3 regions of the Enterococcus malodoratus genome follow, and region 3 is predicted to be linked to each of the others. Evidence: riboswitches for the same ligand, from Rfam matches in the RefSeq annotation. Region 3 holds a riboswitch; each other region holds the start of a gene.
The links. A riboswitch is a leader RNA that binds a small molecule or an ion and turns the genes downstream of it on or off. The one in region 3 is predicted to bind FMN.
Positions count from the first base shown of each region.

Region 1: another riboswitch for FMN. It lies ahead of PGP85_RS03690 (ECF transporter S component); the one in region 3 lies ahead of PGP85_RS08930 (ECF transporter S component).
Region 2: another riboswitch for FMN. It lies ahead of ribD (bifunctional diaminohydroxyphosphoribosylaminopyrimidine deaminase/5-amino-6-(5-phosphoribosylamino)uracil reductase RibD); the one in region 3 lies ahead of PGP85_RS08930 (ECF transporter S component).

Region 1 covers NZ_JAQDPG010000002.1:70,512-74,736, reverse strand. Annotated here, with positions in the region: gene PGP85_RS03700 (helix-turn-helix domain-containing protein) at 1-658, opposite strand, end outside; gene PGP85_RS03695 (ferredoxin) at 687-899, shown strand; gene PGP85_RS03690 (ECF transporter S component) at 954-1,547, opposite strand; FMN riboswitch at 1,668-1,786, opposite strand; gene PGP85_RS03685 (pseudouridine synthase) at 1,855-2,571, opposite strand; gene scpB (SMC-Scp complex subunit ScpB) at 2,572-3,153, opposite strand; gene PGP85_RS03675 (segregation/condensation protein A) at 3,150-3,896, opposite strand; gene PGP85_RS03670 (GNAT family N-acetyltransferase) at 3,898-4,225, opposite strand, start outside.
Region 2 covers NZ_JAQDPG010000001.1:116,719-120,943, reverse strand. Annotated here, with positions in the region: gene ribA (GTP cyclohydrolase II) at 1-729, opposite strand, end outside; gene PGP85_RS00620 (riboflavin synthase) at 692-1,294, opposite strand; gene ribD (bifunctional diaminohydroxyphosphoribosylaminopyrimidine deaminase/5-amino-6-(5-phosphoribosylamino)uracil reductase RibD) at 1,296-2,351, opposite strand; FMN riboswitch at 2,473-2,608, opposite strand; gene PGP85_RS00610 (hypothetical protein) at 2,920-3,486, opposite strand; gene PGP85_RS00605 (DUF805 domain-containing protein) at 3,678-4,225, opposite strand, start outside.
Region 3 covers NZ_JAQDPG010000004.1:271,795-276,019, forward strand. Annotated here, with positions in the region: gene xylB (xylulokinase) at 1-1,345, shown strand, start outside; gene PGP85_RS08925 (pyridoxamine 5'-phosphate oxidase family protein) at 1,396-1,851, opposite strand; gene PGP85_RS08930 (ECF transporter S component) at 1,851-2,450, opposite strand; FMN riboswitch at 2,578-2,692, opposite strand; gene PGP85_RS08935 (GNAT family N-acetyltransferase) at 2,803-3,222, opposite strand; gene PGP85_RS08940 (PspC domain-containing protein) at 3,536-3,823, shown strand; gene liaX (daptomycin-sensing surface protein LiaX) at 4,075-4,225, shown strand, end outside.

The DNA.
Region 1 (4,225 bases), on a different contig from region 3:
CAACTTGCGCTAAAAACAGATCAATCGCGTTTTGTCGATAAAGTATGTTCCACGGCTCTGTCTGCCATTTTTCTAGCAATAATTGAAAAGTGATTTTTCCTTGAAAACCAAGACCGGAAAATTGATTAGCTAAAAAATCAGCCGTTTCATCCGGTAATCGCTGAAGAATAGTCGTTAATTCGTGTTGAAATCGCACTACTAAATCTGACTCTGCCTGTGCAAGCCACTTTTTAACTTGTTGTAAAGAGTAGGGACGATTCTCAATAGGAAGATAGTTTTTCTCACCAAATGAAAGATAACTAACGACTTGTACAGCAAAAAGAATCATTTGCCAAGAGTCTTCTCGCGTTCGACCGAAGCGCAAATTATTTAAACCACTCAAGTCGAAAGAATCTTCTTCCAGTAATTCTTTACCTCTTGTGGTTAATTCACCAAAACCGTCTTCAACCGCAATTAGTTGATTGTTAACTAATCGTTGCAGCTCCTTTTGGAAGGTATCTTCTTTCAGATTAGGTAGCGAACCCAAATAAGCCAAATTTTTAAAAAAGAAACCATGAAGTAAGACCGAACTGGTTCTTTTTCCTACTAATAAATGATATAAAGTTGAGGTTCTTAACTTGTAGCCAGTCTGAAATAACGTTAAAATAAAAAAAGTCATAGTAAAATCTCCTGTGGTAGGTGAAAAAATGAAATGCGAAATCATTCCTGAACGTTGTATCGCTTGTGGTTTATGCCAAACGATTGCGCCAGAAATTTTTGATTATACAGATGATGGGCTTGTTCTTTTCGTGGGAGAACCAGATGCAATTCATGAATTTATTCCCATAGAACAGCAGCCGGAAGTTATCCAGGCGGCAAAACGGTGCCCCTCTCATGCTATATTGTTTCAAAACTCATAATAACATACATGAACAAAAAAAATCTCAGACGTTTTGTCTGAGATTTTTTGATTATTAAATTGAATGATGCTGAGAGGTCATTGTCTTTTTCGATAACCACGGTAGCAACTTAGCATGTAAAACTAAGAAAACAACACTAACTATTATTCCTTTAAGAATATTAAAAGGTACAATTCCAACCAAAATGTAACGTCCTAATCCCATACCTAACATTTGTCCGGCCGAAAGACCAAAAGCCTTCAAATAAAGAGGTGTGATAACAAAGTAATTCGCCACACTCATAAATAGTGTCATTGCCAAAATGCCTAACCCAAGGCCCAAGACTCGTTTTGAAGCCGTCCTTTTTCTAAATAGTAGAAAAATTGGCAGGGTATATAAAGTTGAGGCAAAAAAGCTGGCAAAATCTCCGATCATATTATCTAGAGAAAAGCCGCTCATAGTTAGATGTAACAATGAACGTATAAAAGCAGTTGCTACTCCTGTCAACGGTCCAAAGATAAACATGTTGATCAGAACTGGAATATCGCTAAAATCCAATTTTAAAAAGGGAAACATTGGGACAATCGGAAAAGCGATAAATTGTAAAATCAATCCCATTGCCGCGGCCACTGCTACTGCTGTCATTTTTTGTAATCGTAAGTTCTTCATCTGAAATCCTCCGTTTCGGAATCATCTTCATCGAACTATTTGAATTAAACTTTTCCACAAAAAAACTCTATGCTTCAGAAAAAGCATAGAGTTACTTGAATATAGTCTCACTCAAATAAGCTCTATCTTCTTTATCCAGACTGTACTGTCGGTATCGGAATTACACCGATTCGGCTGCTTACGCAGTTCGCGGACTATCACCGCCGGTCGGGATTCTCACCCTGCCCCTGAAGACGAACCTTAAATTATTTTTTATTGTAAAACTACTATAACAATTTTACTATCAAAAAACAAGTAAATGATTTTGCTACCTAGATTGATTTAGCAAACCGTTGATCTCTTTTGAGTTCAGACGTCGGTATTCACCTGGACGCAGACCTTGTAAAGTCAAATCCCCGTAACGTTCTCGCTTCAATTTTTGAACAGGCAGTCCAACCGCCGCCAACATGTTTTTCACTTGATGATTGCGGCCTTCGTGAATAGTTAACTCAACAATACTTGTCTCAGCCTTCTTGTCCGTCGAAAGAATTTCAAACCGCGCGGGCGCAGTCTTTTTACCCTCAATTCTAATTCCTCTTGTTAAGGGTAAAAGATTTCTTTTTTCCGCATAACCTTTAACTTTTGCAACATAAACCTTGTCGATTTGATGTTTCGGATGGGCTAATCGTTGTGAAAAATCACCATCATTTGTCAAAATCAGAATACCGGACGTATCATAATCCAATCTCCCTACTGGATAAATTCGTTCAGAAACCGCCGTAAAATAATCTGTCACAACTTTACGATTTTTGTCATCAGAAACTGCTGAGATCACACCGCGTGGTTTATAAAAGAGATAGTGCACAGGTTCTTCTTGATAGATGGGGACACCATCAACTTCTACGATATCTTTCTTGCCAACTTTTGTCCCTAACTCTTTTACGAGTTCACCATTCACTTTTACTCTTCCACCAGTGATATACTCTTCGGATTTGCGTCGCGACGCGATTCCCGCTTGCGCGATAACTTTTTGTAATCTCTCCATTTATTGACCATCCTCTTCTTTAAATCGATCGTAAAACAAATCTAATGATTCGTCTTCATCCGCTAAATCTTCTTCCATTTTTTGAACATCTGGCAACTCTTCTAAATCCTTCAGTCCAAAGTAATCCATAAAATAATTACTAGTTCCATACAAAATTGCACGGCCCGGACCATCAACGCGCCCCTTTTCCTCAATTAATTGTCGAGCCACTAATGTCTGAACAGCTCCACTTGATTGAACTCCTCGTAATTCATCAATCTCAGATCGCGTCACAGGCTGTTTGTAAGCTATGATAGAGAGCGTTTCAAGTGCTGCCTGACTTAAACGGTTAGCCATAGGAGAACGAGCAAATTCCTTTAGTAAGGGGGCAAACTCCTTTTTAGTACTCAAAACAAAATGGTTTCCTACTTCTAAAAGAGTCAATGCTGAATTTTCATCCTTCTCATAAGATTCCTTTAAATTATTAATACTCTGATAAATCTCCGGCATTGGGCGTCTCAGCGTAAAGGATAATTCTTCCAAACTAATCCCTTCTTCACCTACCACAAAAAGCATAGCCTCGATTTGACTCAATTGATTCATATAATGACTCCTTTAAAAATCAAGATTGGTGCACAGGTCTCTTTCTGAATTGCCAAAGCTTGACCTTTTTTCATTAATTCTAACAATGCCATGAAGGTTGTAATCATTTCGTCCTTCGTATAATCCACAAAAAAAGACTCCAATGATAAGCCTTCATTCTCAGATAATCTTACTAATCGTTGACTAATTTCATTTACCTTTTGATCGACAGTAATCGTTTCAGCAGAAACCGTCGTCTCAATCGTCTGGTTTCGTTTCTTACGTTGTAAAACATCATGTAACGCCAAAAAAAGGTCAATCGTATTCAATTGATTTTTGGGCAGCGGCAGAATTTCTTCTTCATAATCAGTCAGATCCATTGGCGCTTTCGTATAAAACAAACTACGCTCTTGTTCCTTTTCTGACAAAACAGTCGCCGCATACTTATATTTTCGATATTCTAAAAGTTGCTGAACCAAAGCTTCACGCGGATCTTCGCCTTCTTCATCATCATAATCAAACTCCAGCTCCGGTTTCGGCAAAAGCATTTGACTTTTAATCGACATCAGTGTTGCCGCCATTACCAAATACTCTCCCGCCACTTCCAGCTCCAGTGTCTTCATAGTATGAATAAAATTCATGTACTGTTCCGTAACTTCCGCAATAGGAATATCATAAATATCGATCTCTAACTGTTGGATAAGGTGAAGTAACAAATCCAGCGGCCCTTCAAAAACATCTAATTTCAAACTGATTGCTTCCATATTACCCTCGCTTATGTTCCTGCCATTTTGCCAAAAAAGCAGAAGTCGCAGGTGTACCAATAATTTTTTGATCTGGATACAGCGCCTGTAATTCATCCATCATTACAATACTAATACCCTCGCCGCGATACGAAGGATTTAAACTGATGTCATGAAGTACGATTTCTTGATCTTCTAATTTGCTGATGCCAATTACACCTTGCACATTATCAGAATTTTCATTGTAATAACAAAAAAGCTGGTAATGATCATCACTTTCATATGTATCTATTTCTTTCAGTAAATGTTGTTGATCTCTCAAGGTTTCATGAAAACCTAAAAGGCCCATC
Region 2 (4,225 bases), on a different contig from region 3:
TTTTGAAAGAACCAAGTGCTCTCGTTGCTGCGAATCCTCAAACAATGTCAATTCGAATTCGCCGTATTCTGTCGGTAATTGAACGGTAATTGGGTCTTGTTCCGTAAAATAATTCGCCAGCTCTTCGACCGTGATCAGCGGCATTTCCCACTGCTCCGCTAATTCTTCCAATTGCGGACGCCGCGCCATTGAGCCGTCGTCATTTAAAATTTCACAAATATAGGCGGCTTCACTTTGATTGGTCAATTTGGCCAAATCTAGAGCTGCTTCGGTGTGTCCCCTTCTCTCCAATACTCCACCAGCTTTTCCGATCAGCGGAAAAATGTGTCCAGGTTTGTTGAAATCCGCCCCCTGTGTCTGCGGATCTGCCAATGCCTGAATCGTCTGCGCGCGTTCACCTGCCGAAATTCCTGTCGTCGTTGAACGATGATCCACACTTACAGTAAAAGCTGTGCCAAAGCTGTCCGTATTTCTTTCGACCATCTCAGAAAGCTGCAGGTGCTGGGCAACCTTTTCGGAAATCGGTGCGCAGATCAGTCCTCTGGCGTGCTTCGTCATGAAATTCACCGTGGCCGTGGTCGCTACGTTCGCGATCCCGACTAAATCCCCTTCGGCTTCCCGATCATCATCGTCTGCTACGATCACCAGCTGTCCTTTTCGTAAGTGTTCGATTGCTGCATCTATACTATTTTTACTCATAAGGCTGTTCCTTTCTTTGGGCTTTGACATATTTACCTAACAAATCCGTCTCGATATTTACTAACTCGCCACGATTCAATTTCCCTAGATTGGTCTGATCCTTCGAATGAGGAATCAAACCAACTGAGAAACGGCGCGCGTTTGCTCCTGTCACAGTCAAACTGACACCATTGATCGCGATGGAGCCGTGAGGAATGATCTCGCCCACCAACTCCTGCGGGTAGTCAAAGGTCAGAATCAATGCATTCTCCAATACTCTTTTTTCTGCCAATCTAGTCGTCGTATCCGCATGCCCTGCGACAAAGTGCCCTTCTATGCGGCCGTTGAAAGCTAAAGCACGTTCAAGGTTTACCTCGTCAGCGATTTTCGCTTTGGAAAAGGTCGTTCGCTGATAAGTTTCCGGCATGATCTCAACGGTAAATGTTTGCTCCGTTTTTTTCACAGCCGTCAGACAAACCCCATTGATCGCCATACTATCTCCCACTTTGTAATCCACCAATAAATCGCTTGAGGCCTGGCAAGTCAGTAAAATCGTTCGGCCGCTAGAAACGAGCCGGGTAATTTTTCCGGTTTCTTGAATGAGTCCCGTAAACATTCTATCCTCTCCTTCCCGTGATTCTTAGATCCTCGCCAAAGGTTTCAATCGCAATAGTTTTTATCGCCGTCACCTGCTCTGTCCTCCGCGAGCTAGTAAAACTCGCAGTCCCATCACCGCCAATAATTTTCGGCGTCAAATAGGTAATCAGCTCATCCCAATAACCGCTAGCCAGGAAAGCATCGTGAATCTTCGCTCCCCCTTCAACATAAACAGATTGGATCGTCCGACTAAATAATTCCGAGACAACCACGGGAATTGTTAGCGCTTTTTCACAGATAACCTCTACATGCTTCGGCACATCAGCTTTTTGCATGTTCTCAGTAAAAATCAGCACCGGACTGCTTCCGTCATGAAAAATAGTCAGTTCTTTATGACTCAGAGTCTCTCCTTTTCGGTCTAAAATTATTCGATAAGGCGGAAAGGCGGTGGATTTCGTTGTTCCCAGCGATGGGTTATCGATCAGCGCTGTGTTGCTCCCAATCAAAATCGCTTGATAATCGCCGCGTTCTTCATGAACTTTTTCCGATGCTTCCGCTCCAGTTAAAGCCGTTCTTTGACCGGCCAAAGCAATTTTCCCATCAAGCGAAATCGCCTGTTTCAACGTAATAAAAGGACGCTGATGCTCATAATAAAAATTATAGTGTCCGTTCAATTTTTGGACCTTTTTTTCCAAAATCCCGGTGATCACCTCGATTCCATGATCCTCCAAAAACTGTTTGCCTTTGCCAGCAACTAAAGGATTCGGATCGAGCTGGCCGATCACCACCCGTTTGATTCCGCTTTGTAAAATGGCCTGCGTACAAGGCGGTTGTTTCCCATAATGATTACACGGTTCCAGTGTCACATAGATCGTTGAGTTGAATAGTTTTTCGGGAGTTTTACATGAATGGATCGCATTTTTCTCTGCATGAGGCTCTCCATAAGCTAGATGTCCGCCTCTTGCAATGACCTGATTATCGTTTACAATGACTGCGCCAACTAATGGATTGGTAAAATTTTTACCCTTTCCCTTCAGCGCCTCATCAATCGCGAGCTCCATGTACTTTTCATGCATCCAATCTCCTCCTTTCCAAACAAAAAGACCCCGTGTAAGCACATACACGAGGCCGTAACAGACAAACTCAAAGAAATGATGACAAAAAAAGTGTACACTTTCCCCATCCATTTCCTGATAAGTTTTTCTTCTCCCATCCAGACTTTAACTGTCGGTTCCAGATTCTCACTGGATCAACCGCAAATATGCGGGTCACGGACTTCAAGGCACGCCTTGTCACCGTCGGTCGGGAATTACACCCTGCCCCGAAGATTACTATTCAATTCACCAAAAATACTACTATTCTTTTTTTGAGGCGTCAACAGAAGAATTTTTAAAATAACAATCGTATACCACGCTTTTTAAATTTTTCCTGAACGATTATTCCCACAAAACTCTCGAAAATTTGCTGAAAAATCCGCAAGTACCCGAAGCTATAGGGCTAAGCAGTGCTGTTGTCCGAAAAATAAACAATGAACTAATGTAACCTTTTTTATTTTAAAAACGCTCAAAGCAGATTAATGCTTTGAGCGCTCTTTTTTGGTGTCACTATATCTAATGCGTAAGGACTTTTAATAACAAAAAACACTTATTTTTCTGCTCTTTCAAGCGAGTCAGCCGCTTCCTTAAGTACTTCTCGGTTACCATCGAAACGACTACGATGTGTCGATGCATGGATTTCCAAGTAATTCTTTTCCGTTTCTAAAACATACATCAATGTCTTGAATTTTTGTCCTTCTCTATCCATTTCAACCACAAATTCAACACCTGACATACCCGCCTTTCCCACCGTGTTTCCTTGCTCAACCATGTTATCTCCTAAAGATTCAATGCCTTTAATAAATGCATTTTGGTAAGCCATAAAGTTTTCAAAATCTCCATGATCACTTATAAAAATATTCACCCCTTCTTTGCTCGAGCTGGCAAAGAAATCAGACTTTTCATCTACTCTTTTTTCCCAGCCCTTTGGCAACGTATAATGGAAAATCTCCCCATTTTCTGCCACCACATCCACTACTTCTCTTTTTTCTATTTTCCGTTTACTTTCTTGTACCATTTGAGATTTCTGGGTTTCTTCAGTAGCTCCCGAATCTTCAGTCGCACACCCGTCACCTACCAACAATAATAATCCCAATACAACTAACTTCTTTATCATATTTTCTCCTTTATAGGTTATTCATAATAGCTCCCGCTTCATCAATGGTTTGGTCTAACACCATCCTGTCAAAAGTTTCTTAACTAATAAAAACCTTCAACTGGAACAAATTTCCGCCTAGCTCATGCTCCACGAAATGATCATTATATTCTGGAGATATTTCTAAGTATGTTTCCTTCGTACAGTTATATCTACATTTTTACTCTAAAAAAGAACCGGACAATTTTACTTTTAGATTTAGTAGTTAAGAAATCGGATGGGAGTACGGTCAAAATGAAGAAGAAGACTCCGATAATATAATTTAAATACACAAAAAGAATATCTGCCCCCGATTGATAAGAGAAATAAATAAGAAATATATAAAGAAAAAATCCCATTGAAGCAAATATCGTTGATACTAAAGACACGATCCACAACACTAAAACACCTCGTCCCCTAAAGCCAACATCTCGGCATCGTCTAGTAAACAAGGCCATGCTTGGAATAAAAAAGATTAATAAATATATGACCAGTGCGACCATCATCAACATCATCAAATTATTCGTTCCGTAATCCAGAGCCTGTTCATCATCTATACCCTGAAGGAGCATGCTTGTCATACTTACAAATTGATAAACGAGAACAGGAATCGAAAGAAGTGAGAGGATTAAAAAACCTACCATAACCCACCAATACCCCGCTCTAGTTGTTCTGCCTTTAAAATCGAAATAACCAGTAAAGAATTGCTTAATTGCTGCAG
Region 3 (4,225 bases):
CGTTTGCGAGGCAATCAAAGAGCTGTTGAACAATTCAAAAGTAAGACCAGAAAAAATAGCAGGCATTGGCGTTGATGGACAAAGCTGGTCGGCGATTCCTATTTCTAGAGAAGGAAATCTGCTGCGAAATACGCCTATCTGGATGGATACTCGTGCACAAGGCGTTTGTGATGATTTAAAGCGGACGATCGGAGAAGAAACACTGTTCAACGTCAGTGGTAATCCAATCCAGCCAACCTATACGCTGCCGAAGGTTTTATGGTATCGCGATCAGCTTCCAGATTTGTACAAGCAAACAGATAAAATTCTACAATCGAATAGCTATATTGTTTACAAGCTGACCGGTGAAGTCACACAGGATATTTCTCAAGGCTATGGCTATCAGTGCTTTGATATGCGAAAAGGCGCATGGGACAATTATTTATGTAAAGAAATGAATCTTCGGGCAGACATTCTGCCTGAAATCGTTCCTTGCGATGAAATTGTTGGTCAGGTTACTAAAGAAGCCGCGACACAAAGTGGATTGACTATGGGTATTCCTGTAGTCGCTGGAGGATTGGATTCTGCATGCGGAGCATTAGGTGTTGGTGTCATCAATCATGGTGAAACGCAAGAGCAGGGTGGACAAGCCGGAGGTATGAGTATTTGTACAAAGGATTACCGTGCGGACCGACGATTGATTTTGAGTTATCATGTGACTGCCGAAAATTGGCTGCTGCAAGGAGGAACGGTTGGTGGAGGAGGTGTTTTGAAATGGTTTGAAGAGAATTTTGGCCAAGAAGAACGAATGACTGCGGATCAAAAAGGAACGACTAGTTTTGATGAAATGACTCTTCAAGCCGAAAACATCGATCCTGGATCGGAAGGCGTTGTTTTTCTACCCTATATGGCGGGAGAGCGGTCACCGATTTGGAATCCGAAGGCAAAAGGACTCTATTATGGCTTGGATTATAGTAAAACCAAAGGCCATATGATTCGCGCAAGTATGGAAGGTGTTGCTTTTTCTTTGAAGCATAATCTAGCAATTGCGGAGCAAGCTGGTGCACAAGTGAACCGATTGCGGGCAATGGGCGGATCGGCGAACAGTCCGCTTTGGACACAAATCAAGAGCGATGTTACGAATAACCCGATTGATATTCTGAATTCGGATACGGCAACAACACTTGGGGCAGCAATGTTGGCGGGTGTGGCTGTGGGGATTTACAAGAATTATGAAGATGCTGTTTCGAAAACCGTCCAAATTAGAAAAAGTTATCATCCAAATAAAGAAAACTTGAAAATCTACAATAAAAATTATCAGCTATATCTGAAACTCTATGAACAGTTAAAAGAGCTGATGCAGTAATTAAAAAGAAGCGAGCCGCGATGAATTAGAGAAGCTCGCTTCTTTTTTATCTAATCGTAAGGATCAAGCTGGGCCTTTTCCTGCTCAAAATCGATAAAGATCTGAAAACCGTGATCATCCTTATCTTGATCCCAAATCTCGACGAATTTTGGTACCACTTCAATCAAAATTTCACTATTTTTGTGAGGATAGGCGTTGTAGCTGGTTTCCCAGTATTTTTGATAAAGCGCTTGGAAAGAGTGGTCCACTTGATCAACGACTAATCCGTGATTAACCGCAATTCCTTCAATTTGAACACCCCAGTAGCAAATCGCTACTCGCGGATTTTCTACTAATTGTTTCGTTTTACGAAAGTTTTTATCTGTTTTAAACAAGATTTTTCCGTCATGAATGATGACACTGACGTTCCGAACCATCACATGGTCATTCAAGCTAGTCGCTAGAGCCATAATTTTTTTGTGCCCAAGTTTTTGATAAAACTGTTCCACTGCTGCTTGAAATTCCACTATAAAAACTCCCGTCTAAGAAAAATTGCCCGCAAACGATCCAAAGAAAAATAGACCACAGCAGTTGTCACGCCATACTTAATCAAATTAAAAGGAACAATGCCGATTATGACCAATTTCCAAACACTGTCTACCATTGGATTCACAGCCTGTGTCATTGCGATGATTGCCTCCATCGAGAGCCCGTACAATCGGGTATAGAAGGGAATGATGAAGTAAATATTCGATAGACAAGCTACGAAAGTTACGATGGCGGTTCCAACTAACATTCCTTTTAAAGCAGAACTTTTCTTCGTGGAGAGTTGGTACACCAAACTGGCGGGTAAAATAAAACTAAGACTCAAAATAAAATTCTGGATTTCTCCAGTAAACATCGATGCGGTACCCACGGTAGCCAGCTTAATCAAGAGTTTGATCAAAACGATAAAAACACCTGCGGCCGGTCCCAATAAGAACGTGCCCAATAATTCCGGAACCCCGGCCAAATCAAAATCCATGAATGGTGGCATGAATGGCAGCGGAAACTTGAAGAGCATTAAGACGTAGGAAAGCGCACCAAAAATCGCAATCATCACTATTTTTTTGGCAGTAAATTTCATTTCAACACACCTTTCTTGAAACATAAAAAAGAACCTTACAACAACATTTGCAAGGCACAGTCAAAGTAGAAAAAGGTGTATTGATTCATCAAATAGCGCTTGTAATCTTAAGGATCAACAAACACACGCTTTTCTTCTTCCATCCAGACTGTACTGTCGGTCTCAGAATTGCACTGAGTCAGCCAAAAGGCTCGCGGACTATCACCGCCGGTCGGGAATTAAACCCTGCCCTGAAGAACTTATTGTGTTTATTTTCACATTGTTCAGTTGGAATTGCAAGCGCTTTTTTGGTTGAGAGACGAAAATGTTACTGGATCAGCTGCTTAAAATAGCAAAATAGATCGATTCATTATTACTGATAAACAAGGTTCCAATAAGCATCGTGAACCTTCACTTCATGGACTTTTTTCCAGCCTTCCTTTTCATAGAAAGCCAAAGCAGCCGTGTTGCGGGACAAACATTTTAGTTTCATCGGCAGTTGCAAGCGGTTTTTGGCTTCTGCCAAAAGCTGATGGCCAATCCTCTGACCTTTAAAAGAGCCATCCACAAATAAACAGTGGATAAAATTATCCGGTACATATAAGGAAATAAAGCCGACGATTGTTTGCTGTGTTTCCGCAATGAAAACACGTTCGTCCACAGTATCGCGATCGAAATCTTCTAGGTGCATTAGTTCCGGATCGTCCCAATAAAAAGTTGAGCGTCGGCTTTCCAAATAAAGTTGGCGCAATCGGGGCTTATCAAGTGGCGTCATTTCACGGATTTGAATCAAACGAGCATCCCTTTCTATTATTGAGTAGTCCAAATATTTTTTATCAAAAATACTTTATCATACTTTATTAAATTCCGGGATTAATTGAAATGAAAATTTATACGTTCAGTACTAAATTCTATCGATCCTGTTTGTTGAGAGGGAACTAGAAAAACTCATACCAAATGACTAGATGAAAAATAGGCCTTTTGACCTATGACGAATCCAAGCAGATTAAGCATAATATAGACATAAGATAAAAACACATTGCGGGTAGGGAAATCAATTAGATTTTCAAGAATCGTGTTTTTCAAATTAAAAGGAGAGAATTAAAATGATGAAAAAAATGACGAAATCACAAAACAATCGAGTGTTAACAGGGACAATAGCTGGGATCGCGGAATATTTTGGCATTGATCCAACTATTGCACGTGTCTTGTTCGTTTTCAGCAGCTTCTTCTTAGAAGGCGCACCGATTTTACTCTATTTATTACTAGCATTTCTTATTCCGAAAGCAGAAAATAATAACCGGACATATGAGCAAGCGTATGAACGTTCTGCAACGAGCGGCCAACCTAAGCAAGCTGAAACAACTGCCGATGATGCTTGGAGCGATTTTTAATTAGAAAAACAACGATTGATTCACGTCAGTCTCAAAATACAAATCGAAAGAGTGACTTGTTTATGAATAGCAGTCACTCTTTTTTGACGTGGCAAAAATCGCGATAAATAATTCATATCGGCAGCAGTTTTGCACTCTGCTGGGAAAATTGGACAAGTCTTTAGTAAAAGATAGTCCTTTCGACCCATGACGAGGGGAAAATGTTTGTGCATAATAGTTCCTATAGAACAATTCGTTGAGGAGCGATTAACATGAACGAACGGGAAATGATCTTAGAATCGATCAAAAAAGGTATCCTTTCACCAGAAGAAGGATTAGATTTGTTAGAAAGTCTTGGTTTAAACGAAACAGAACCAAAAAAAGAAGAGGCCCCACAGCCTGAAGTTGACTCCACAGTAGAAC